One region of the Enterobacter sp. E14S genome, then DNA from elsewhere that is predicted to be linked to it. Evidence: predicted binding sites of a transcription regulator. Region 1 holds the regulator's gene; the other holds the start of a gene.

Evidence for each region. Region 1 encodes sigma-54, which starts transcription at its own class of promoters, with help from an activator protein. Its sites were predicted from a motif close to GTTGGCACANNTTTCGCTNT; they were not measured.
Region 2: the regulator sigma-54 is predicted to act here: its motif matches at 1,481-1,500, upstream of ACZ6J2_RS08125 (branched-chain amino acid ABC transporter substrate-binding protein).

Annotation. Positions count from the first base shown of each region.
Region 1 is NZ_JBVODQ010000006.1:121,103-132,073, reverse strand. Features, by position in the region: gene mtgA (monofunctional biosynthetic peptidoglycan transglycosylase) at 1-582, shown strand, start outside; gene npr (PTS phosphocarrier protein NPr) at 622-894, opposite strand; gene rapZ (RNase adapter RapZ) at 891-1,745, opposite strand; gene ptsN (PTS IIA-like nitrogen regulatory protein PtsN) at 1,791-2,282, opposite strand; gene hpf (ribosome hibernation promoting factor) at 2,364-2,651, opposite strand; gene rpoN (RNA polymerase factor sigma-54) at 2,674-4,107, opposite strand; gene lptB (LPS export ABC transporter ATP-binding protein) at 4,155-4,880, opposite strand; gene lptA (lipopolysaccharide ABC transporter substrate-binding protein LptA) at 4,887-5,441, opposite strand; gene lptC (LPS export ABC transporter periplasmic protein LptC) at 5,410-5,985, opposite strand; gene kdsC (3-deoxy-manno-octulosonate-8-phosphatase KdsC) at 5,982-6,548, opposite strand; gene kdsD (arabinose-5-phosphate isomerase KdsD) at 6,563-7,549, opposite strand; gene ACZ6J2_RS14425 (calcium/sodium antiporter) at 7,563-8,540, opposite strand; gene mlaF (phospholipid ABC transporter ATP-binding protein MlaF) at 8,768-9,580, shown strand; gene mlaE (lipid asymmetry maintenance ABC transporter permease subunit MlaE) at 9,588-10,370, shown strand; gene mlaD (outer membrane lipid asymmetry maintenance protein MlaD) at 10,375-10,923, shown strand; gene mlaC (phospholipid-binding protein MlaC) at 10,942-10,971, shown strand, end outside.
Region 2 is NZ_JBVODQ010000002.1:618,349-629,319, reverse strand. Features, by position in the region: partial or broken gene ACZ6J2_RS08135 (contractile injection system protein, VgrG/Pvc8 family) at 1-199, opposite strand, end outside; gene ACZ6J2_RS08130 (YecA/YgfB family protein) at 580-1,248, opposite strand; gene ACZ6J2_RS08125 (branched-chain amino acid ABC transporter substrate-binding protein) at 1,672-2,793, shown strand; gene ACZ6J2_RS08120 (ABC transporter permease subunit) at 2,893-3,807, shown strand; gene livM (high-affinity branched-chain amino acid ABC transporter permease LivM) at 3,819-5,093, shown strand; gene ACZ6J2_RS08110 (ATP-binding cassette domain-containing protein) at 5,090-5,965, shown strand; gene ACZ6J2_RS08105 (ABC transporter ATP-binding protein) at 5,962-6,678, shown strand; gene ACZ6J2_RS08100 (hypothetical protein) at 6,847-7,194, opposite strand; tRNA gene ACZ6J2_RS08095 (tRNA-Leu) at 7,745-7,831, opposite strand; tRNA gene ACZ6J2_RS08090 (tRNA-Cys) at 7,844-7,917, opposite strand; tRNA gene ACZ6J2_RS08085 (tRNA-Gly) at 7,964-8,039, opposite strand; gene pgsA (CDP-diacylglycerol--glycerol-3-phosphate 3-phosphatidyltransferase) at 8,192-8,740, opposite strand; gene uvrC (excinuclease ABC subunit UvrC) at 8,797-10,629, opposite strand; gene uvrY (UvrY/SirA/GacA family response regulator transcription factor) at 10,626-10,971, opposite strand, start outside.

The DNA of each region.
Region 1 (10,971 bases):
CTTAGCGCGTGGTTCAGCGGCGATTTTGGTTACGTTGCCCACTCTGACTGGGTGAGCATGGATGAGATCTCCCCGTTCATGGGGCTGGCGGTCATCGCTGCGGAGGACCAGAAATTTCCGGAGCACTGGGGGTTCGACGTGGCGGCCATTGAGAAAGCGCTAGCCCATAACGAACGCCATGAAAACCGCGTGCGCGGGGCATCAACCTTGTCGCAGCAGACGGCAAAAAACCTGTTCCTGTGGGATGGCCGAAGCTGGGTGCGAAAAGGGCTGGAAGCGGGGCTCACCCTGGGAATGGAAACGGTCTGGAGCAAAAAACGTATTCTGACCGTCTATCTCAACGTCGCTGAGTTTGGCGAGGGGGTATTTGGTGTCGAAGCTGCATCACAACGCTATTTTAATAAACCAGCCAGCAGGCTGAGCATGTCGGAGGCGGCGCTGCTCGCGGCTGTTCTGCCTAATCCTATCCGCTTTAAGGCCAGCGCCCCGTCAGGGTACGTGCGAAGCCGCCAGGCGTGGATTATGCGCCAGATGAATCAGCTGGGTGGAGAGGGGTTTATGCAGCGTAATAATCTTATGTAGAGCGGGTAAGCGAAGCGCTACCCGCCTGAATAGCAGACCTTAATCTTCGTCGAACCCTGCGTTAAACAGGGCAATCACCGCCGCCAGCGCTTCCTCTTCCTGAGGACCGGTGGCTTCTACCTCAATCTGGCGCCCTTTGGCGGAATCCAGCATCAGCAGCGCGATCACGCTGTTCGCTTCCGCTTCGGTGCCTTCGTCATTCCGCAGCAGTACCTCTGCATCGAAACCCTGCATCAGCTCAAACAGCTTCATCGCCGGGCGTGCATGCATACCCAGCTTGTTGGTGATCTCAACGGTTTGTTTTACGGTCATGTTTTACGTTTTTCCAGCGTGCGATGACGGGACTGAACGTTCTTCCCGCGCGAGCGGAAATAGTCGGCCAGCTGTTCGGCGATGTAAACCGAACGATGTTTACCGCCGGTACAGCCAATCGCCACCGTCAGGTAGCTACGATTGTTTGTCTCCAGCATAGGTAACCATAGCTCAAGGTAGCTTCGCGTCTGGTAGATAAAATTGTGTACTTCTGTGTGCCGGTCGAGGAACGCCGCCACCGGCTTATCCAGACCGGTCATTGGACGCAGTTTTGGATCCCAGTGCGGGTTCGGCAGGAAGCGCACGTCGAAAACATAATCCGCATCAATCGGAATACCGTGCTTAAAGCCGAAGGATTCGAACACCATCGTCAGTTCGCGCTCGCGTTTACCCAACAGCCGGGTACGCAGCATTTCCGCCAGCTCGTGAACGGACATTTCAGAGGTGTCGACAATCAGGTCGGCACGAGAACGCAGCGGCTCCAGCAGGTCGCTCTCTTCATCGATAGCGCTCTCCAGAGAGAGGTTCTTGCTGGATAGCGGGTGCAAACGACGGGTATCACTGTAGCGGCGGATCAGCGTATTGCGGTCTGCATCGAGGAACAGCAGCTGAGGCGAGAACGCGTCAGGCAGGTTGCTCATGGCCTGTTCGAAGATCTCTGGCGATTCAGGCATGTTACGAACGTCGATACTGACGGCGGCAGAGGTTTGTCTCTCCGCCAGCGTGCGGGCCAGGTCGGGTAACAACACGACCGGCAGGTTATCGACGCAGTAAAAACCCATGTCTTCCAGGGCGCGCAGAGCAACGGATTTCCCCGACCCTGAACGGCCACTGACAATCATCAGCACCATGTTCCGTTTCTCCTCAGGACAACAGATGTGAAGGCCATCTCCTGGTTATGCATCATCCTGATTGCCTTCTGCTTCAGTGATAATTTGATAGAGCTCTTCATCACTTTGGGCCGAGCGCAGTCGACGGCAAATGGTTTTATCGGCCAGACGTTTTGCGACCAGCGACAGCGTATGCAGATGGGTTTTCGTCTGGTCGGCAGGCACCAGCAGCGCGAAGAGGAGATCGACGGGCTGGTTATCAATGGCATCGAAGGCGATGGGTGTTTCAAGCTGCACAAACACACCAACGGCACGCAGGGTATCCTCTTCCAGTTTGCCGTGCGGGATCGCGATGCCGTTGCCAATACCGGTACTGCCCATTTTTTCACGGGTCAGAATCGCTTCGAATACCACCTGCGGCGGCAGGCCCAGCTGTTTTGCAGCCAGTTCACTGATGATCTCCAGCGCACGTTTTTTGCTCTGGCAGTGAACCGCACTGCGGGTACATTCCTGGTTAAGGACATTGCTCAGTTGAAGAGCGGAATCGTTGTTCATCATAATTTCACCTAAGCGCTAACTGTACAAATGGCCTGTTGTGTTTCACAACAGGCGTCCTGCACCCGTTAACTGCCCGGACAATTAGTGTTGTTTCAGTTTATCTTTATGTTTATTGAGCTGTCGCGCAAGCTTATCAATCAAGCCGTCGATAGCAGCGTACATGTCTTGCCCTTCCGCACTGGCATGCAGTTCACCCCCGTTAACATGCAGGGTGGCATCCGAGATATGAGTCACTTTCTCCACTTTCAACACAATATAGACCTGATTGATCCTTTCGAAATACTGCTCGAGTTTTGCAAACTTCGCGTTCACGAAGTCGCGTAAAGCCTCAGTAATTTCGACGTTTTGTCCAGTGATGTTGAGCTGCATAGTGTCTTCCTTATCGGTTGTGTCAGACCAGCTGTTTACGCTGGTTGGACGGCGGAATGGATAAAGACTCTCGATACTTCGCAACAGTACGACGTGCCACCATAATACCCTGATCGGACAGCATGGTGGTTAACTTACTGTCGCTTAGTGGCTTCGCGGGGTTTTCCGCGGCGATCAACTTCTTCACCAGGGCACGAATGGCCGTTGACGACGCTTCGCCGCCGCCCTCGGTATTCACATGGCTGGAGAAGAAATACTTAAGCTCAAAAATACCGCGTGGACTGTGCAGATACTTCTGCGTGGTGACACGGGAAATGGTTGATTCATGCATCTCGACGGCCTGGGCGATATCCGCCAGTACCATCGGTTTCATATACTCTTCGCCCTGCTCAAAGAACGCCTGCTGCTGTTCGACAATACAGCGGCTGACGCGCAGCAGCGTATCATTTCGGCTCTCCAGACTTTTGATCAGCCATCGCGCTTCCTGAAGATTGCTACGAATATATTGATTGTCGGAGTCGTTACGCGCGCTGGTGCACATGGAGGCATACTGCTGGTTGATTTGCAGGCGAGGGATGCTGTCTGAATTCAGTTCAACGACCCAGCGGTCATTGTGTTTTCTGACCAGCACGTCCGGGATGACGTACTCGGGCTCGCTGGTTTGGATCGACTGTCCCGGACGCGGATCGAGTGACTGGATCAGATTCACCGCTTCTTTCAGCACCTCTTCCTTCAGGCGCGTAACGCGCATAAGGCTGCGGAAATCGTGGTTGGCCAACAGATCCAGATGATCGCTGATGATTAAACGCGCCTCGTCGAGCCATGGCGTCTCTTTGCTGAACTGAGAAAGCTGGATCAGCAGGCAGTCGCGCAGATCTTTTGCGGCCACGCCTACCGGATCGAAACGCTGGATGCGCTTCAGTACGGCTTCGACTTCCTCAAGCTCAATCTCTTCGTCGCCCATGCTTTCCAGGATATCGTCCAGCGTGACGGTCAAATAGCCGGTGTCGTCAACGGCATCGACAATTGAGGTGGCAATCGCGCGGTCGGTATCGGAGAAGGGGGTAAGTTCCACCTGCCACATCAGGTAATCCTGCAGCGACTGGGTGGTTTCTCCCTGATAGACCGGTAGCTCATCATCCTGGTAGTCTGCACGCGTACCGGAAGGGGTTCCGGCGGTGTAGATTTCATCCCAGCTGGCATCCAGCGGTAGCTCGTCGGGCATCTCTTTTTGTTCGAGTGCATCCGCGGTGTCGAGCGCTTCTGTATCCTGTGACTGCTGAGTATCTACCTCGTCATGAAGATCGGTTTGTTCCAGCAGGGGGTTGCTGTCCAGCGCCTGCTGGAGTTCCTGCTGAAGTTCTAACGTGGACAGTTGCAACAGGCGAATTGCCTGCTGTAGCTGCGGCGTCATTGCCAGTTGTTGGCTGAGCCTTAATTGCAAACCTTGCTTCATGTTCAGAGCGTTTTTCTCCGGTTCGGCGTTACGTTACCTCTACCCTATCAGAGTCTGAAGTCTTCCCCAAGATAGACGCGCTTAACATGATCGTCTTCGAGGATCTGCTGCGGCGTACCGTGGGCGATCAGATTGCCCTGGCTCACAATATACGCGCGTTCACACACGGCCAGCGTTTCACGGACGTTGTGGTCGGTGATCAGTACGCCAAGCCCGCTGTCACGCAGGTGTTCAATGATGCGTTTGATATCGATAACCGAGATCGGGTCAACGCCGGCAAACGGTTCATCCAGAAGGATAAATTTCGGGTTTGCGGCCAGCGCACGCGCAATCTCAACGCGACGGCGTTCCCCCCCGGAGAGTGCCTGACCGAGGCTGTCGCGCAGATGCTCAATGTGGAACTCTTCCATCAACTCGTTGGCACGATCCTGACGCTGTTCGCTGGTCAGATCGTTACGAATTTCCAGGACCGCCATCAGGTTATCGTAAACGCTAAGACGACGGAAAATGGAGGCTTCCTGCGGCAGGTAGCCGATCCCGCGACGCGCGCGCGCGTGCAGCGGCAGAAGGCTGATGTCTTCATCGTCAATGATAATGTTGCCGGCATCGCGCGGCACAATGCCAACGACCATGTAGAAAGTGGTGGTTTTACCCGCACCGTTAGGGCCAAGCAGCCCCACGATTTCGCCGGAGTTGACGGTCAGACTGACATCTTCTACGACACGGCGGCCCTTGTAGGCCTTCGCGAGATTTTTTGCAGTTAATGTTGCCATAACGAATTAGTTACTCTTCTTCTGTGCCGGGGCCTGGCCTTTGCCTTTGTCCTGCAGCTGCGACGGAACCAGTACGGTCGTGACGCGTTTGCCTTTCTCGCTGGAGGCCTGCATTTTTTGCTCTTTCACCAGATAGGTGATCTGGTCGCCGGTAATGTTGCTGTCCAGCTGTTCCAGATACGCGTTTCCGGTCAGTATGACCAGGTCCTTCGCCAGCTCATAGTGCATATGCGAAGCGCGGCCTTTCACCGGTTTGCCGTTGTCCTGCATCTGGTAGAAGGTGGCCGGGTTGCCGTAACCATCAATGATCTCTTTGCCCTGCTCGCCACCCGGACGGGTCACGACCACTTTGTCGGCGTTAATTTTGATGGTGCCCTGAGTCATGACGACGTTACCCGTGAAGGTGACGACGTTGCCCTGCATATCGAGAGACTGGGTATCAGACTCGATATGGATCGGTTGGTCGGTATCGCCCGTTACAGCAAGCGCGGGGAGACTGGTCGCCAGCATCGCACTGGCGATAATTACTTTAAGGCTGAGTTTGTTTGTTTTGAATTTCATAGGAGGTTCTAACCTTTTCAATCAGCTCGGCGTTCTTGCTGCGTAAGTTCCCGCGCATTCTCAAACCGCTGGAATTAAATGTTGTGCCATACAGTGTGACCAGATCCTGCGAGGTCACGTCCTGGGTTACCAGGTTAATTTGGGCATTATCCGTCGTAATTTTTCGCAGTTGCGAGTCAGCGGTCAGGGCGTTGACTTCAACGTGGCCATACAGATAAAGCATACGGTCATTTGTCAGTTTTGCCCGATCTGACTTAATTGACCACGTCGGCACTTTGTCCTTATCAAATGTGGTCATGACCGGTTGGGTAAACCACGAAATACCGTCATCTGAAAAATATTCAACATGCTGGGCGATCAGGCGATAGTTCAGCGCGCCTTCCGGGCTGTAGACCACGGTGTCGCTGTGATCGCTTTTATAGGTTGGATCGTTATTGTTGACCACTTCCGTTTGCGGATCGTCGCGATCGGCAAGGTTCACGCCAATCAATACCAGTGCGACAAGCGAAAGCAAAATGATAATCCAGCGTCTGGTTTTACTCATATCGATTGCCCTTTGGCCTCATCAAGCTTGCCCTGCGCCAGCAAAAGCAGATCGCAGACTTCACGTACGGCACCGCGGCCTCCGTTGATGTGGGTAACGTAGTCAGCGCGCGGGATCAGCAGCGGATGCGCATCGGCAACGGCGATGCTCAGCCCGACTTCAGCCATCACGGGCCAGTCAATCAGATCGTCCCCGACGTAGGCTACGTTTTCCGGTGCGATAGCCAGTTTACCCAGTAAATCCTTAAACGCCGCCATCTTATCGGATTGACCCTGATACAGATGGGTAATTCCTAAGGTTTCACAGCGGTCTTCTACCAGTTTAGCTTTTCGCCCGGTGATGATAGCCACCTCAATACCCGAGGTGAGCGCGCAGCGGATACCGTAGCCGTCGCGAACGTTAAACGCTTTCAGCTCTTCACCATTATTGCCCATGTAAATCAGGCCATCGGAAAGTACGCCATCCACGTCCAGGATGAGCAGACGAATGTTTTCCGCCTTTGCCATCATCTGGGTACTGACCGGTCCATAACAGGTTGCAAGGGATGCACCCGCATTACTCATTGTTTTATCCTTCATTACACTACGCCTGCGCGCAGCAGATCATGCATATGTACCACACCCAGCAACTGGTCGCCATCGGCAACCATCACTGAGGTAATGTGGCGGGACTGCATCAGGTTCAGCACATCCACGGCCAGCGTACCCGGACGGACGCGGATACCGCCCGGCGTCATCACATCGGCAATGCCGAGCGTGCGGACATCTACACCCATGTCGAACACGCGGCGCAGGTCGCCATCGGTGAAGATCCCCTGAATTTTCATCAGATCGTCGCACACGACCGTCATACCCAAATTCTTACGGGTGATTTCCAGCAGCGCATCACGCAGGGAGGCTTCTTTACTGACGTGAGGGATCTCATCCCCGGTGTGCATAATATCGTTTACCCGAAGCAGAAGCTTGCGCCCCAGCGCGCCGCCCGGGTGGGAAAGCGCGAAATCTTCCGGCGTAAAACCGCGGGCTTCGAGCAGCGCGACGGCAAGCGCATCACCCATGACCAGCGCGGCGGTGGTGCTGGACGTCGGCGCCAGGCCGAGCGGACAGGCTTCCTTGGGCACTTTCACGCACAGGTGAATATCGGCCGCCCGCGCCATGCTGCTTTCCGGACGGCTGGTCATGCAAATAAGCGGCACCTGCAGTCGCTTCAGTACCGGAATCAGCGCCAGAATTTCATTGGACTCCCCGGAGTTGGACAGCGCGATGACGATATCCTGCGGCGTGACCATACCCAGGTCACCGTGCGCGGCTTCCCCCGGATGTACAAAGAAGGAAGAGGTTCCGGTGCTGGCAAACGTTGCCGCCATTTTGCGTCCAATGTGGCCGGACTTACCCATCCCCATCACCACGACTTTGCCGGCACAGTAGAACATCTTCTCACATGCCAGACTAAAATCCTGATTAATGTACTGATCTAACTGCGCCAGACCTTCACGTTCAATCTCCAGAACCTCTTTGCCTGCTTTCTGAAAGTCAAAACCCGGCTGCAATTCTATTTGCGACATAATGCGTTTCCGTTTACCCAGAGAGAAGAGGCGAGAGCCAGTACAGCATCGCCATCCATACGATAAATCCACCCGTCAGCAGCGCGCCTGCGCCTTTGCCGATCTGTCGTTGCCGCCGCCAGCAGAGCAGGGCAAATATCACGCTGACCAATAACATCACGCCATAGTCGCGTGAGAACGCCAGGGGATTAAAGGGCCCTGGCGTAATCAGGGCCGGCAGGCCCATCACAATGGCGATATTAAATATGTTGGAACCGATGATATTACCTATGGCAATGTCATCCTCACCTTTACGAGCCCCCGCAATGGCCGTGGCCAGCTCCGGCAGGCTGGTGCCGATGGCGATCACCGTCAGGCCAATGGTCAGTTCACTGATGGCGAAATAGTTCGCCAGCACCGTCGCGTTATCCACGACCATGCGCGTTGCCATCGGCATGATGATCAGCGCAACGCCAAGCCAGAGCAGGGCAACAGGCAGCGTGCCTTCTCGCGGCAGTTCGGCGACCTGCTCCCGCGTGAGGCTATCCTGACCCTGCTTCTCAGCCAGACGGGCGATTTTAACACTATACAGCAGCCAAATAACGGCCAGAGCCAGCAGGAAAATGCCGTCGCTGTAGCTCAGCACACCATCGTAAAATACGCAGCCTGCCAGCAGGCTTACGATTAACATTAGCGGCAATTCGCGGCGCAGAACATCAGAATGCACGCGAAATGGATGGAGCAGTGCGGCCAGGCCTAAAATCAAGAGTATATTAACGATGTTGGAGCCAATCGCGGTACCTACTGCCAGGTCTAACTGACCATGCAGCGATGCCGAGACAGAGACGATGATTTCAGGAAGTGACGTTCCCACACTGACAACGGTCATCCCGATGACGACAGGCGGTACGCCCGTCAGGCGACACAGGATAGATGCAGCAAACACTAAACGGTCAGCACTGTAGACCACCAAAAGTAAACCAATTATTAACAGTGCTGTTGCTAAAAGCATCAAAAGTCCTTTCTTCAGGTATACTCGTCGGTCCATCGCACGGGAATGGCTGGACTGCATACAGTCTGAGGCGTAACGAATTCCTAATTTTGACTTTATGCGCCGGAAAAGTAAAACAAATGCCAGCTTTCGCTAACCTCAACGGCTATTATTCTGTAAAAATGCAGAGTTGAGGGCTGATTCAGGCGGCATGCCTTAACGTGAGCAGGGTAATAAAGGAACCATAAATGAGCCAAACGATGGCGAATTTAGTCGATGTTCGCGGCGTGAGTTTTTCTCGCGCCAACAGATTGATATTTGATGATATTTCGTTGACCGTACCGCGTGGCAAGATCACTGCCATCATGGGGCCGTCCGGGATCGGTAAAACGACCCTGCTGCGCCTCATTGGTGGGCAAATCCCACCCGATCGCGGTGAAATCCTCTTCGATGGCGAAAACATCCCGGAGATGTCACGCTCGCGTCTGTATACTGTCCGCAAACGCATGAGCATGCTCTTTCAGTCGGGAGCCTTGTTCACCGACATGAATGTCTTTGATAACGTCGCCTATCCGCTGCGTGAGCATACCAGCCTGCCGCCTGAACTGCTGAAAAGCACGGTGATGATGAAGCTCGAAGCCGTCGGTTTGCGGGGCGCCGCAAAGCTGATGCCTTCGGAGCTGTCCGGCGGGATGGCGCGCCGCGCCGCGCTGGCACGCGCTATTGCATTAGAACCTGATTTAATCATGTTCGACGAACCGTTTGTTGGACAGGATCCCATCACGATGGGCGTGCTGGTGAAGCTCATCTCTGAACTGAACAGCGCGCTTGGCGTCACCTGCATTGTGGTATCTCACGATGTACCGGAAGTATTGAGCATTGCCGATTACGCCTATATTGTGGCGGACAAAAAGATCGTCGCACACGGTAGCGCTCAGGCGCTGCAGGAAAATTGCGATCCGCGCGTGCGGCAGTTCCTTGACGGTATTGCCGATGGCCCTGTGCCGTTCCGCTACCCGGCGGGCGACTATCGTGACGATTTACTGGGAATAGGGAGTTAAGCCACTCATGCTGTTAAATGCGTTGGCCGCTCTCGGACACCGTGGCATAAAAACCATCAGGACGTTCGGGCGTGCCGGATTGATGTTATTCAACGCGCTGGTCGGCAAGCCGGAATTCCGTAAGCACGCACCGCTGCTGGTGCGGCAGCTTTATAATGTCGGCGTGCTGTCGATGCTCATCATCATTGTCTCCGGTCTGTTTATCGGTATGGTGCTTGGGCTGCAGGGCTATCTGGTTCTGACCACCTACAGTGCGGAAACCAGCCTCGGGATGCTGGTGGCGCTCTCGCTGCTGCGCGAGCTGGGGCCGGTTGTGGCGGCGCTGTTGTTCGCCGGGCGCGCGGGGTCGGCATTAACGGCTGAAATTGGCCTGATGCGTGCGACCGAGCAGCTCTCCAGCATGGAGATGATGGCGGTCGATCCGCTGCGTCGCGTGATCTCGCCGCGTTTCTGGGCTGGGGTGATCTCTTTACCGTTACTGACTATTCTGTTTGTCGCCGTGGGTATCTGGGGCGGTTCGCTGGTTGGTGTGCACTGGAAAGGCATTGATGCCGGTTTCTTCTGGTCCGCGATGCAGGACGCCATCGACCTGCGAATGGATCTGGTTAACTGCCTGATTAAAAGCGTGGTATTTGCCATTACGGTCACCTGGATTGCATTGTTCAATGGTTACGATGCCATCCCGACGTCGGCGGGCATTAGCCGCGCAACTACACGTACAGTCGTACATTCGTCGCTGGCCGTACTGGGTCTGGATTTTGTGCTCACCGCACTGATGTTTGGGAATTGAGTTCATGCAAACGAGAAAAAATGAAATTTGGGTCGGTGTATTCCTGCTGCTGGCGCTGCTGGCCGCGCTGTTTATCTGCCTGAGAGCGGCGGATATCACGTCTGTACGCACCGAGCCGACGTATCGCATCTATGCCACCTTCGATAACATCGGCGGGCTGAAAGCGCGTTCACCGGTCCGCATAGGTGGCGTGGTGATCGGACGCGTATCTGACATTACGCTGGATGAGAAAACCTATCTGCCACGCGTCGCGATGGATATCGAAGAGCGTTACAACCATATCCCGGACACCAGTTCCCTTTCTATCCGTACTTCCGGCCTGCTGGGCGAACAATATCTGGCGCTTAACGTTGGCTTTGAAGATCCCGAGCTGGGAACGACTATCCTTAAAGACGGTAGCGTCATTCAGGATACGAAATCCGCGATGGTTCTGGAGGATATGATTGGTCAGTTCCTTTACAACAGTAAAGGGGATGAGAAAAAAACCGACGCTGCCCCTGCGCAGAGCGAAGATCATACCGACGTCGCACCGACGCCAGGTGCTGCGAATTAATATCAGGAGAAGTCATTCATGTTTAAACGACTGTTAATGGTTGCCATG
Region 2 (10,971 bases), on a different contig from region 1:
CCATCTGGTTCAGAACGTCTTTGACTGCAACGTTCGGATTTGGACTGGTGAAGCGAATGGTATAACGGTAGGGCTTACTGAGTTCTTCTTCCCCGCAAAACGAATGAACATCCGGTGAAACGGTTTTACTTCGTGGGAAATACAGTAAATAACGATTCAGGGTATCCTGTTGTTGAACCGTGTCTGATTGTCCTGCCATCGTCAAATATCCTTTTGATCAATCGATAAGATTAATCAAAATATACGCCTGGAGACCACTCATTAAAACATTATTTCGCAAAAAGGGATAAGGGATTTAATTTATTCAACGCACAAATAAACACAAAATAAACATTCATGAATTAAATGAAAAGATAAAATAAATACCAGAAAGAAATATGACAATATCAGAATAAAAATAAGCACCTCAAGGCGTATAGATCAATGATATTCGGTGAGCAACGATAACATTGAGCTTATTCACGTCTGATACGCCTGGCCATATAAGGGGCCTCGACGGCCCCTTATCTCGGTCACAGGTTAAAAACGTATTATTCTCTACTGGTCTTAAGGTGAACGAACCAAAACCACAAAAATGTATCAGTGCAAACAGCAGCTCTTAAACTTCTTCCCGCTGCCGCAAGGACACGGATCGTTACGCCCGACCTTCGTGCCGTTCACCGTCGGTTTCTTCACTTCCGGCTGCTGCGGATTGTTAACCCAGTATTGATATAAACGCAGTGCCGCAGGCTGGATGCTTTCGATGCTGGCGATATACTCCTCTTCGGACAGTTCATCCAGCTTTTCGCTGTTCTCTTCCGTCCCGTGCAGGGCAATTACCTCAAGGTCGGCCTTCAGGGCTTCCGGCAGGGCTGACCAGTCCGTCAGCGCCACGCCGCGCATATAGCCATAGCACCACTCTTCCACCACGGTATAACTCTCACCGTCAACGTCGTTATAACCGAACATCGGTTCAAACTGATCCGGGTACTCGCTCAGGCGCTCGGCAATATCGTTCATATGCTTAAAGCAGAGATCGATAAAACGGTTCATCTCACGATCGTTTTTCCAGCGCGGAATGTACTTCTCGCCACCCCACACCGCCACCAGCCAGGCGTCTGGCTCAACGACAACAGGACCGGAAAGCACTGCGGTAAGCATGCCGTCCAGTTCGGACACGTCAATCACGGACGCGTCATCATGACCGTAAGACATTAACGTCTCTTCAAGCCACGCCATTTCGCTTTCATTCAATGGGCCTTCAGTCATCGCTGACACTCCTGCAAAAGGAAACGATCCTAACACATAACTCACGCCTCTCCGGGCTGAAGTTTAGGTCTTTATTGCTGCAAAAGCGTGCAAACCGTGACCTTTGCACAACTTATGGGCTTTATTGTTAACGATATGTGATCTCCGCTGTAATTTCTTCTCCTCCCGCAAGGCGGCATAACGCGGCGCTCTATACTCAAACATGTCGCATGCTCGTCAATGGGTTAACCATTCTGGCAACGTTTTTGCTTAACGTTCTTCGCGCGCCTCTGCGCAGGGAAATCTCGCCGTAATATGCAGGATGCCGTCTGTATCTTGTTCGTTTAGTGCATTTTGTTCTTGCTCGTGTTTCGGATTGGCTGCGCCGTCGGGCGTTCGGGTTTACGCCGTGGTGCAAAAACCTCTTTGCTAAGGAACATAATAATGTCGCTGAAATTAATCAGAACTCCTCTTTCTCTTGTGTTGGCCGGTTGCCTGGTGACGGCGTTTTCCGCCCGGGCAGATATTGTGATTGGCGTGGCAGGGCCGTTCACGGGTCCGAATGCCACCTATGGCGATCAGTACTGGCACGGCGCAACGCAGGCCGCTGAAGACATTAATGCCGCAGGCGGCATTAACGGCGAGAAGATCAAACTGGTTCAGGGGGATGATGCCTGCGAGCCCAAGCAGGCCGTGGCCGTCGCCAACCGTTTAGTTGACCAGGATAAAGTCAACGCCGTGGTCGGCCATTTCTGCTCCTCTTCCACAATGCCCGCCTCCGAGGTGTATAGCGACGCGGGCATTATTGCGATTACCCCCGGCTCAACTAACCCGCTGATCACCGAACGCGGCATGAGCGATATGTTCCGCATGTGCGGACGCGATGACCAGCAGGGTCAGGTTGCCAGCGACTTCATCATCGACAAGCTGAAAGCCAAGCGCGTGGTGATTATTCACGATAAAGACACCTATGGTCAGGGTCTGGCTGACGCCACCAAAGCGGCGCTGGCGAAACGCGGGGTTCAGGATGTGATGTATGAGGGGTTATCTCGCGGTGAGAAAGACTTTAACGCGCTGGTGACCAAGATCGGCGCGCTAAAACCGGACGTCGTGTTCTTCGGTGGCTGTCACCCGGAAGCCGGTCCGCTGGTTCGACAGATGCGCGAACAGGGCGTGCAGGCGAAATTCTTCTCCGGCGACTGTATTGTCAACGAAGAGATGGTGACCGCCGCGGGGGGCCCGCAATACACGAACGGCATTTACATGACCTTCGGTAAAGATCCGCGCCTTATCCCGGACGGTAAAGCGGTTATCGAGAAATTCCGCGCCGGTAAATTCGAGCCGGAAGGTTACACCCTTTACTCCTATGCCTCCGTACAGGCCATTGCCGCAGCCTTCAAGGCCACCGGCGGCAAGGACTCCGCCAAAGCCAGCGAGTGGCTGAAAGCCAATTCCGTCGACACGGTGATGGGCAAAAAAGCCTGGGACAACAAAGGCGATCTGAAAGTGTCTGACTACGTGGTGTACCAGTGGGACGACAAAGGCAAATATAAGGAAGTGCAGTAACGGGACGGAGTCACGCTCAACGTCGGCGGGCCTGCCCGTCGGCGCGTAATAAACATCAGGCTGCGCGCATCGCGCAGCCTATAAAACGAGCGCGCTAAGATGAGTACATTCTTCCTGCAACAGTTAATCAATGGCTTAACGCTGGGCTCCGTCTACGGTTTAATCGCCATCGGCTACACCATGGTGTACGGCATTATCGGGATGATCAATTTCGCCCACGGCGAAGTGTATATGATTTCCGCCTATCTCTGCGCCATTGGTCTGGCGCTGCTCTCGTTCTTCGGTCTGCAGTCGTTCCCGCTGCTGATTCTGGGTACGCTGGTGTTCACCATTGTGGTTACCGGGGTGTACGGCTGGACCATCGAGCGTATCGCCTACAAGCCGCTGCGCAACTCCACGCGCCTGGCGCCGCTGATCTCCGCCATCGGGATGTCGCTTATCCTGCAAAACTACGCGCAGCTGAGCCAGGGTCCGCGTCAGCAAGGGGTGCCGACCATGCTGGACGGCGTGATTCGCCTGCATCTGGGCGACGGCTTCGTGCAGATAACCTACACCAAAGTGTTTATTTTGGTTGCATCGTTTGCCGGCATGCTGGTGCTCACCTGGATTATCAACCATACCCGGCTGGGCCGGATGTGCCGCGCGGTACAGCAGGATCGTAAGATGGCCTCCATTCTGGGCATTAACACTGACCGGATTATTTCGCTGGTCTTTGTGATCGGCGCGGCGATGGCCGGTCTGGCAGGCGTGCTGATCACCATGAATTACGGCACCTTTGATTTCTACGTCGGGTTCGTGATCGGCATTAAAGCCTTCACTGCGGCGGTGCTCGGCGGCATCGGCTCCCTCCCCGGCGCCATGCTCGGTGGCCTTATCCTGGGCGTGGCGGAAGCCCAGTTCTCGGGCATGGTGAACTCGGACTATAAAGATGTCTTTTCGTTCGGCCTGCTGGTCATGATCCTGATTTTCCGTCCCCAGGGGCTGCTTGGGCGCCCGATTGTGGCCAAAGTGTGAGGGAGAGAATGATGACATCACACGGTTTTTCACTTAAACGCTGCATGCTGGACGCGATTTTTTCCGGGCTGATTGCGCTGATAATCTTCGGCCCCATAGCGGGCGTAGTGCTGGACGGTTACAGCTTTAACTTTGCCGGGCAGCGACTGGCCTGGATGGTTGGCATCGTCATGCTCGGGCGTTTTCTGCTGAGCGCCTTTTTAGGTACCGCCGCGGGCACCCGTTTCCAGGCGCGCTTCGAAGCCGATAGCGCGGGCGTATATGTCCGGCCACCGGAATACAAAAGCCGCATGCGCTGGATTATTCCTCTGGTGATTGCTCTTGCGATTTGCTTTCCGTTTGTCGCCACGAAATATGTACTGACCGTCGCCATTCTCGGGCTGATCTACGTGCTTCTCGGTCTGGGGCTGAATATCGTCGTGGGTCTGGCCGGCCTGCTGGATCTGGGATATGTCGCGTTCTACGCAATTGGTGCGTACGGTCTGGCGCTGGGATACCAGTATCTCGGCTTAGGCTTCTGGAGCATGCTGCCGCTGGCGGCAATCATGGCCGCCGCCGCAGGCGCCCTGCTCGGTTTTCCGGTACTGCGCATGCACGGTGACTATCTCGCCATCGTCACCCTCGGGTTCGGGGAGATTATTCGCCTGATACTGAACAACTGGCTGACCTTCACCGGCGGACCAAACGGCGTGTCGGCCCCTCCCCCCACCTTTTTCGGTCTGGAATTTGGACGACGCGCGAAAGAAGGCGGCGTGCCCTTCCACGAATTTTTCCACCTCACCTACAACCCGAACATGAAGTTTATTTTTATCTACGCGGTTCTGTTCCTGGTGGTGATGCTGGTGCTCTACATCAAGCACCGCCTGACGCGGATGCCGATTGGTCGGGCGTGGGAAGCGCTGCGTGAAGACGAAATTGCCTGCCGCTCGATGGGGTTAAATCATGTTCTGGTTAAGCTGTCGGCCTTTACGCTGGGTGCGTCGACCGCGGGCATTGCCGGGGTGTTCTTCGCCACCTATCAGGGGTTCGTAAATCCCACCTCCTTTACCTTCTTTGAATCGGCGCTGATCCTCGCCATCGTGGTGCTGGGCGGTATGGGCTCGACGCTTGGCGTGGTACTGGCCGCCTTTGTGCTTACGGTAACGCCGGAACTGCTGCGCAGTTTTGCCGAGTACCGCGTCCTGCTGTTTGGCATGCTCATGGTGGTGATGATGATCTGGCGTCCACGCGGTTTGATCCGCATTAACCGCAGCGGGTTTGCCGTGCGTAAGGGCGTCGCGCCATGAACGAAACGATATTACGCGTTGAACATCTGATGATGCACTTCGGCGGGATTAAGGCGCTAAACGACGTCAACCTGGACGTGCAGCGCAGCTCAATTACCGCCCTGATTGGGCCAAACGGGGCGGGGAAAACCACCGTGTTTAACTGCCTGACGGGCTTCTACAGAGCCTCCGGCGGCAACATTTTATTTAATACCCGCCATAAAACGACTAACGTTATTCAGGTGCTCGGACAAAAATTCCAGCCGGGTGACTGGATTAACCCCGCGCAGTTCGGGCAGCGTCTGTTCTACAAAATGTTCGGCGGAACGCATCTGGTCAATCGCGCAGGGCTGGCGCGCACGTTTCAAAATATCCGTCTTTTTCGCGAGATGTCTGTCGTGGAAAACCTGCTGGTTGCGCAGCATATGCGCGTTAATCGCAATCTGCTCGCCGGGATCTTAAATACGCCGGCATACCGGCGGGCGGAAAGCGACGCCCTGGACAGGGCCTTCTACTGGCTGGAAGTGGTGGATCTGGTGGAGTGCGCCAATCGTCTGGCGGGAGAGATGTCGTACGGCCAGCAGCGGCGTCTGGAAATTGCGCGAGCAATGTGCACCGGGCCGGAAATGATCTGTCTGGATGAACCCGCCGCCGGGCTTAACCCGGTTGAAACGCACAAGCTGAGCAGCATTATTCGTTTTCTGCGGGATCATCATGACATCACGGTATTGCTGATTGAGCATGATATGGGGATGGTGATGGAGATTTCGGACGACATTATCGTGCTCGACCACGGGGATGTTATTGCCAGGGGAAAACCCGAGCAGATCCAGCATGATGAAAAGGTGATTGCCGCCTACCTGGGTACGGATGAAAGCGAGGTCAACCTATGAGCGAACCGCTGCTGGCATTTCGCGAGGTGGACGTATTTTACGGCGTCATTCAGGCGCTTAAACAGGTTTCCCTTGAGGTCAATAAGGGTGAAACCGTGGCGCTGATTGGCGCAAACGGCGCGGGTAAATCGACATTGCTGATGTCCATCTTTGGCCAGCCCCGTATTCGCAGCGGAAAGATACTTTTCAGCGGCGAGGATATCAGCCATAAATCCACCCACTACGTCGCGTCCGGCGGTATTGCGCAGGCGCCGGAAGGCAGACGAATCTTCCCGGATATGACCGTTGAAGAGAACCTGCTGATGGGGACCATCCCCATCGGCAGCCAGTTTGCCGCTGAGGATATGCAAACCATGTTCGACCTGTTCCCGCGCCTCAAGGAGCGAAGCAAGCAGCGCGCGATGACCATGTCCGGCGGGGAACAGCAGATGCTGGCGATCGCCCGGGCGCTGATGAGCCGTCCGAAGCTGCTGCTGCTGGATGAACCGAGCCTCGGTCTGGCGCCGATTGTGGTGAAACAGATCTTCCAGACGCTGCGCGAGCTGGCCCGCAACGGCATGACTATCTTTCTGGTGGAGCAGAATGCGCATCACGCGCTGAAGCTTTCCGACCGCGGGTATGTGATGGTTAACGGGCAGATCCGGTTGAGCGGCACCGGCGAAGAGCTGCTTGGAAATCAGGAGGTGAGGAAGGCGTATTTGGGCGGGGTGTGACTGACGGATTTTAGGCACAAAAAAACCACCTTTCGGTGGTTTCACGACACTGCTTATTGCTTTGATTATTCTTTGTTTCCCATGGTAGTGGGAATTGGCCCCACACAGCGCGAACGATGGGGATAGTGAATAATGCGTTTTATCACAAAGTTAAGCTATAAGGACTCATTATTGCTGTGTACAGGTGAAACCGCCGTTTATAGTCGGATTACAATTAGTTTCCAGGGTAGGTTTAGGCTGAATACTTTGATTATATGCAGCGCTAGCTGCATTCAGGTTAGCCGCCTTTTGTTGCCATCCTGCTGCCGTACTTTGTGTAATAGCCGCACAATCTGCCGCACTGACCGTAGAAGTGCCCGCCTGTATTCTGGCTTGCATCATTTGAGCCGCTTCCGACCCACTGGTGAACGTGTCACCGCTCATAGCCTGACATAATTCATAGTCAGAGGCGTTAGGATTATTAGCACATCCCGTCATCACTACTGATAAAAAAGCAGCTATCATTATTTTTTTCATTTTTAATTATCCAATTCTTTTAAAATCCAGTCTCTCTCCCGACAGGGATACGGCTTCTTGTTATTGTAAAATATACATTTTGTTAACTGAGATAGGTGTGTTTCTGGTAAAGGCATTACTTGCCAGGACTTAACCCCGTGAACATAAGACTGACGGTTTGGTCCGGCAATATAGCGAATGGCCACCAGCAATTATCAAATTAAACGTCTTCTCGCTACGGCTAAGATACATCACTATTATTTTTTAGCGCGAATTAATTAATATTAGAAATGCATTAACTTAAATCAGTTTGATTTGCATCAATTTATGCGAACCGTGCTTCATTCGAAACTGGAAGATACTCGACTAAAACACAACCGTCTTTAAACATGACTATCTATTTAATAAAAAAAGGAAAAATGGTTGATGTAGGGTGTACGGGACAAGATTGTCCTTTTCCTGAGGCGAGTCAAGCTGACGAAAAAAGTGAACAGAAATTACAGGCACAAAAAAACCACCTTTCGGTGGTTTCACGACACTGCTTATTGCTTTGATTATTCTTTGTTTCCCATGGTACCCGGAGTGGGACTTGAACCCACACAGCGCGAACGCCGAGGGATTTTAAATCCCTTGTGTCTACCGATTCCACCATCCGGGCTCGGGAAGAAAGTGGAGGCGCGTTCCGGAGTCGAACCGGACTAGACGGATTTGCAATCCGCTACATAACCGCTTTGCTAACGCGCCGTAAAACTTTTCAAACTGACACCCGCTACTGCGCATGTCTTTAATCTGGAGCGGGAAACGAGACTCGAACTCGCGACCCCGACCTTGGCAAGGTCGTGCTCTACCAACTGAGCTATTCCCGCATGTCATCAAGTAAACATCTAACCACTTGATTTCATTACCGTCCGGCTTGCTGTGCCGCCGTTCGATGCGTTGCATTCTACTGATATGACGTTATGAGTCAACGTTATTTTTTGCATCCCTGGATCGTTTGCTGAAAATTACGGCGAAACGATCACTGATCAAGCAAATCCCCGCGCGCAGCGTTCAAATATTGCAGCATGGACCACAGCGTCAGCACTGCCGCCACCCACAGCAGACCAATTCCCGCCCATTCAACCCAGGCGTTCGGACGCCAGAGCATCCAGACCAGCGCAGCCATCTGCGCCGTCGTTTTGACTTTACCAATCCACGAGACCGCCACGCTGCTGCGTTTCCCCAGTTCCGCCATCCATTCGCGCAGCGCAGAGATAATGATCTCGCGACCGATCATAGTGGCCGCAGGCAGCGTTACCCACCAGGTATGATAGTGCTCGGCTACCAGCACCATGGCGATAGCGACCATCACTTTGTCTGCCACCGGATCGAGGAAGGCACCGAAACGGGTGCTTTGATTCCAGCGACGGGCCAGGTAGCCATCAAACCAGTCGGTGACCGCTGCGATCAGGAAGATCAACGCACACGCAAAGGGTGCCCAGACGACCGGCAGGTAAAACGCCAGTACAAAGAACGGGATGAGTACGACACGGAAGAGAGTGAGCAACGTAGGGATATTAAATTGCATAATGACGGTAACTGTTTGTTGTCAGTAAAATTTAGCTCTATGTTGCTACAGAGCCCTCAATGTTTCAACGAGTAGTAGATCTTTTCTGCCAGCCCTTGCGAAATACCCGGCACTTTTGCAATTTCCTCCATGCTGGCGTTGAGTAATCCTTGCAATCCGCCCATATACTTCAGCAGCATCTGGCGACGTTTTGGCCCCACGCCTTCGATCGTTTCCAGGCTACTGGTATTTTTCACCTTCGCCCGTTTTTTGCGGTGACCGCTGATGGCATGATCGTGTGATTCATCGCGAATATGCTGGATGACGTGCAGCGCCGGGGAATCCGGCGGAAGGCTGAAGCCCTCGCCTTCCGGCTCGAAGAACAATGTCTCCAGACCGGCCTTACGATCGGCCCCTTTTGCGACGCCCAGCAGCAGCGGATGGTTTTTATCCCAGCTGACATCAAGCGATTCAAATACCGCTTTCGCCTGGCCGAGCTGCCCTTTCCCGCCGTCAATCAGGATCACATCCGGAATTTTGCTCTCCTCTATGGCTTTACCATAGCGACGACGCAGCACCTGATTCATGGCCGCATAGTCATCGCCCGGCGTGATCCCGGTGATGTTGTAGCGGCGATACTCGGCGCGCAGTGGGCCATTAGCATCAAACACCACGCAGGAGGCCACCGTCTGTTCTCCCATCGTGTGACTGATGTCGAAACACTCCATCCGTTTCACTTCCGGAAGCTTCAGCAGCGTCGCCAGGGCCGTTAAACGCTGATTGACCGTCGACTGCTGCGACAGCTTCGTGGTGAGTGCCGTCGCCGCGTTGGTTCGCGCCAGCTTAAGATAACGTGCACGGTCGCCGCGCGGTTTGGTTTGTACATTCACCCGACGGCCCGCCAGTTCAGAGAGCGAATCGGCCAGCAGGGTTTTATCGTCAAGATTAAAATCGAGCAGGATCTCAGAAGGCAGCGTGCGCATCTGGCTCCCCTGCAGGTAGAACTGGCCTACAAAGGTTTCCACCACTTCACCCAGTTCAGTACCGCCGGGCACTTTCGGGAAATAGCTGCGGCTGCCGAGCACTTTGCCCTGGCGAATAAACAGCACGTGCACGCAGGCCATCCCGGCGTCAAAGGCTACGCCGATGACGTCGAGATCGTCACCGGTATTCGAGACAAACTGTTTCTCAGTGACTCTGCGCACCGCCTGGATTTGGTCGCGGATCCGCGCGGCCTCTTCGAACTCGAGTGCGGCGCTGGCTTTTTCCATGCGCGCGATCAGCTGCGTTAAGACCTGATCGTCTTTTCCGGCTAAGAACAGGCGCACATAATCCACCTGCCGGGCATACTCTTCTTCACTTACCAGCCCTTCCACGCAGGGCCCCAGGCAGCGTCCAATCTGGTACTGCAGGCACGGGCGCGAGCGGTTACGGTAAACGCTGTTTTCACACTGGCGGATAGGGAAGATTTTTTGCAGCAGCGCCAGCGTTTCACGCACGGCATAGCCGTTAGGGAACGGCCCGAAGTATTCGCCCTTGGCGTGTTTTGCACCGCGGTGCATGGCGAGGCGCGGATGGGTATCGCCGCTCAGAAAAATAAACGGGTAGGACTTATCATCACGCAACAGGACGTTATAGCGCGGCTGGTAGAGCTTAATATAGTTGTGCTCAAGCAGCAGCGCTTCTGTCTCGGTGTGCGTGACGGTGACATCAATATTCTGAATGAGTGAGACCAGCGCTTCGGTCTTTCGGGAGGCCAGGTTGCTGCGAAAATAGCTGGAGAGGCGTTTTTTAAGATCTTTTGCCTTCCCCACGTAGATAACCGTACCGCCAGCGTCATACATGCGATAGACGCCAGGCTGGCTGGTTACGGTTTTCAGAAATGCTTTTGAATCGAACACATCACTCACTGACTTAACAACGTCTCCGCATTACACAAACCGTGCCGGATGGCCAGGTGCGTCAGTTCAACGTCGCCATGAATGTTCAGTTTACTGAACATCCGGTAACGATAGCTGTTCACCGTTTTCGGGCTGAGATTCAGCTGCTCCGAGATCTCATTCACCTTCTGACCTTTGGTGATCATCAGCATAATCTGCAATTCACGCTCGGACAAACTGGCAAACGGTGATTCGGTTTTTTCGGGCTCAATCTGACTCAGCGCCATCTGCTGGGCAATGTCGGACGCTATGTAGCGCTGTCCGGCAAACACGGAACGGATTGCATTGACGACTTCCTGCGGCGCAGCACCT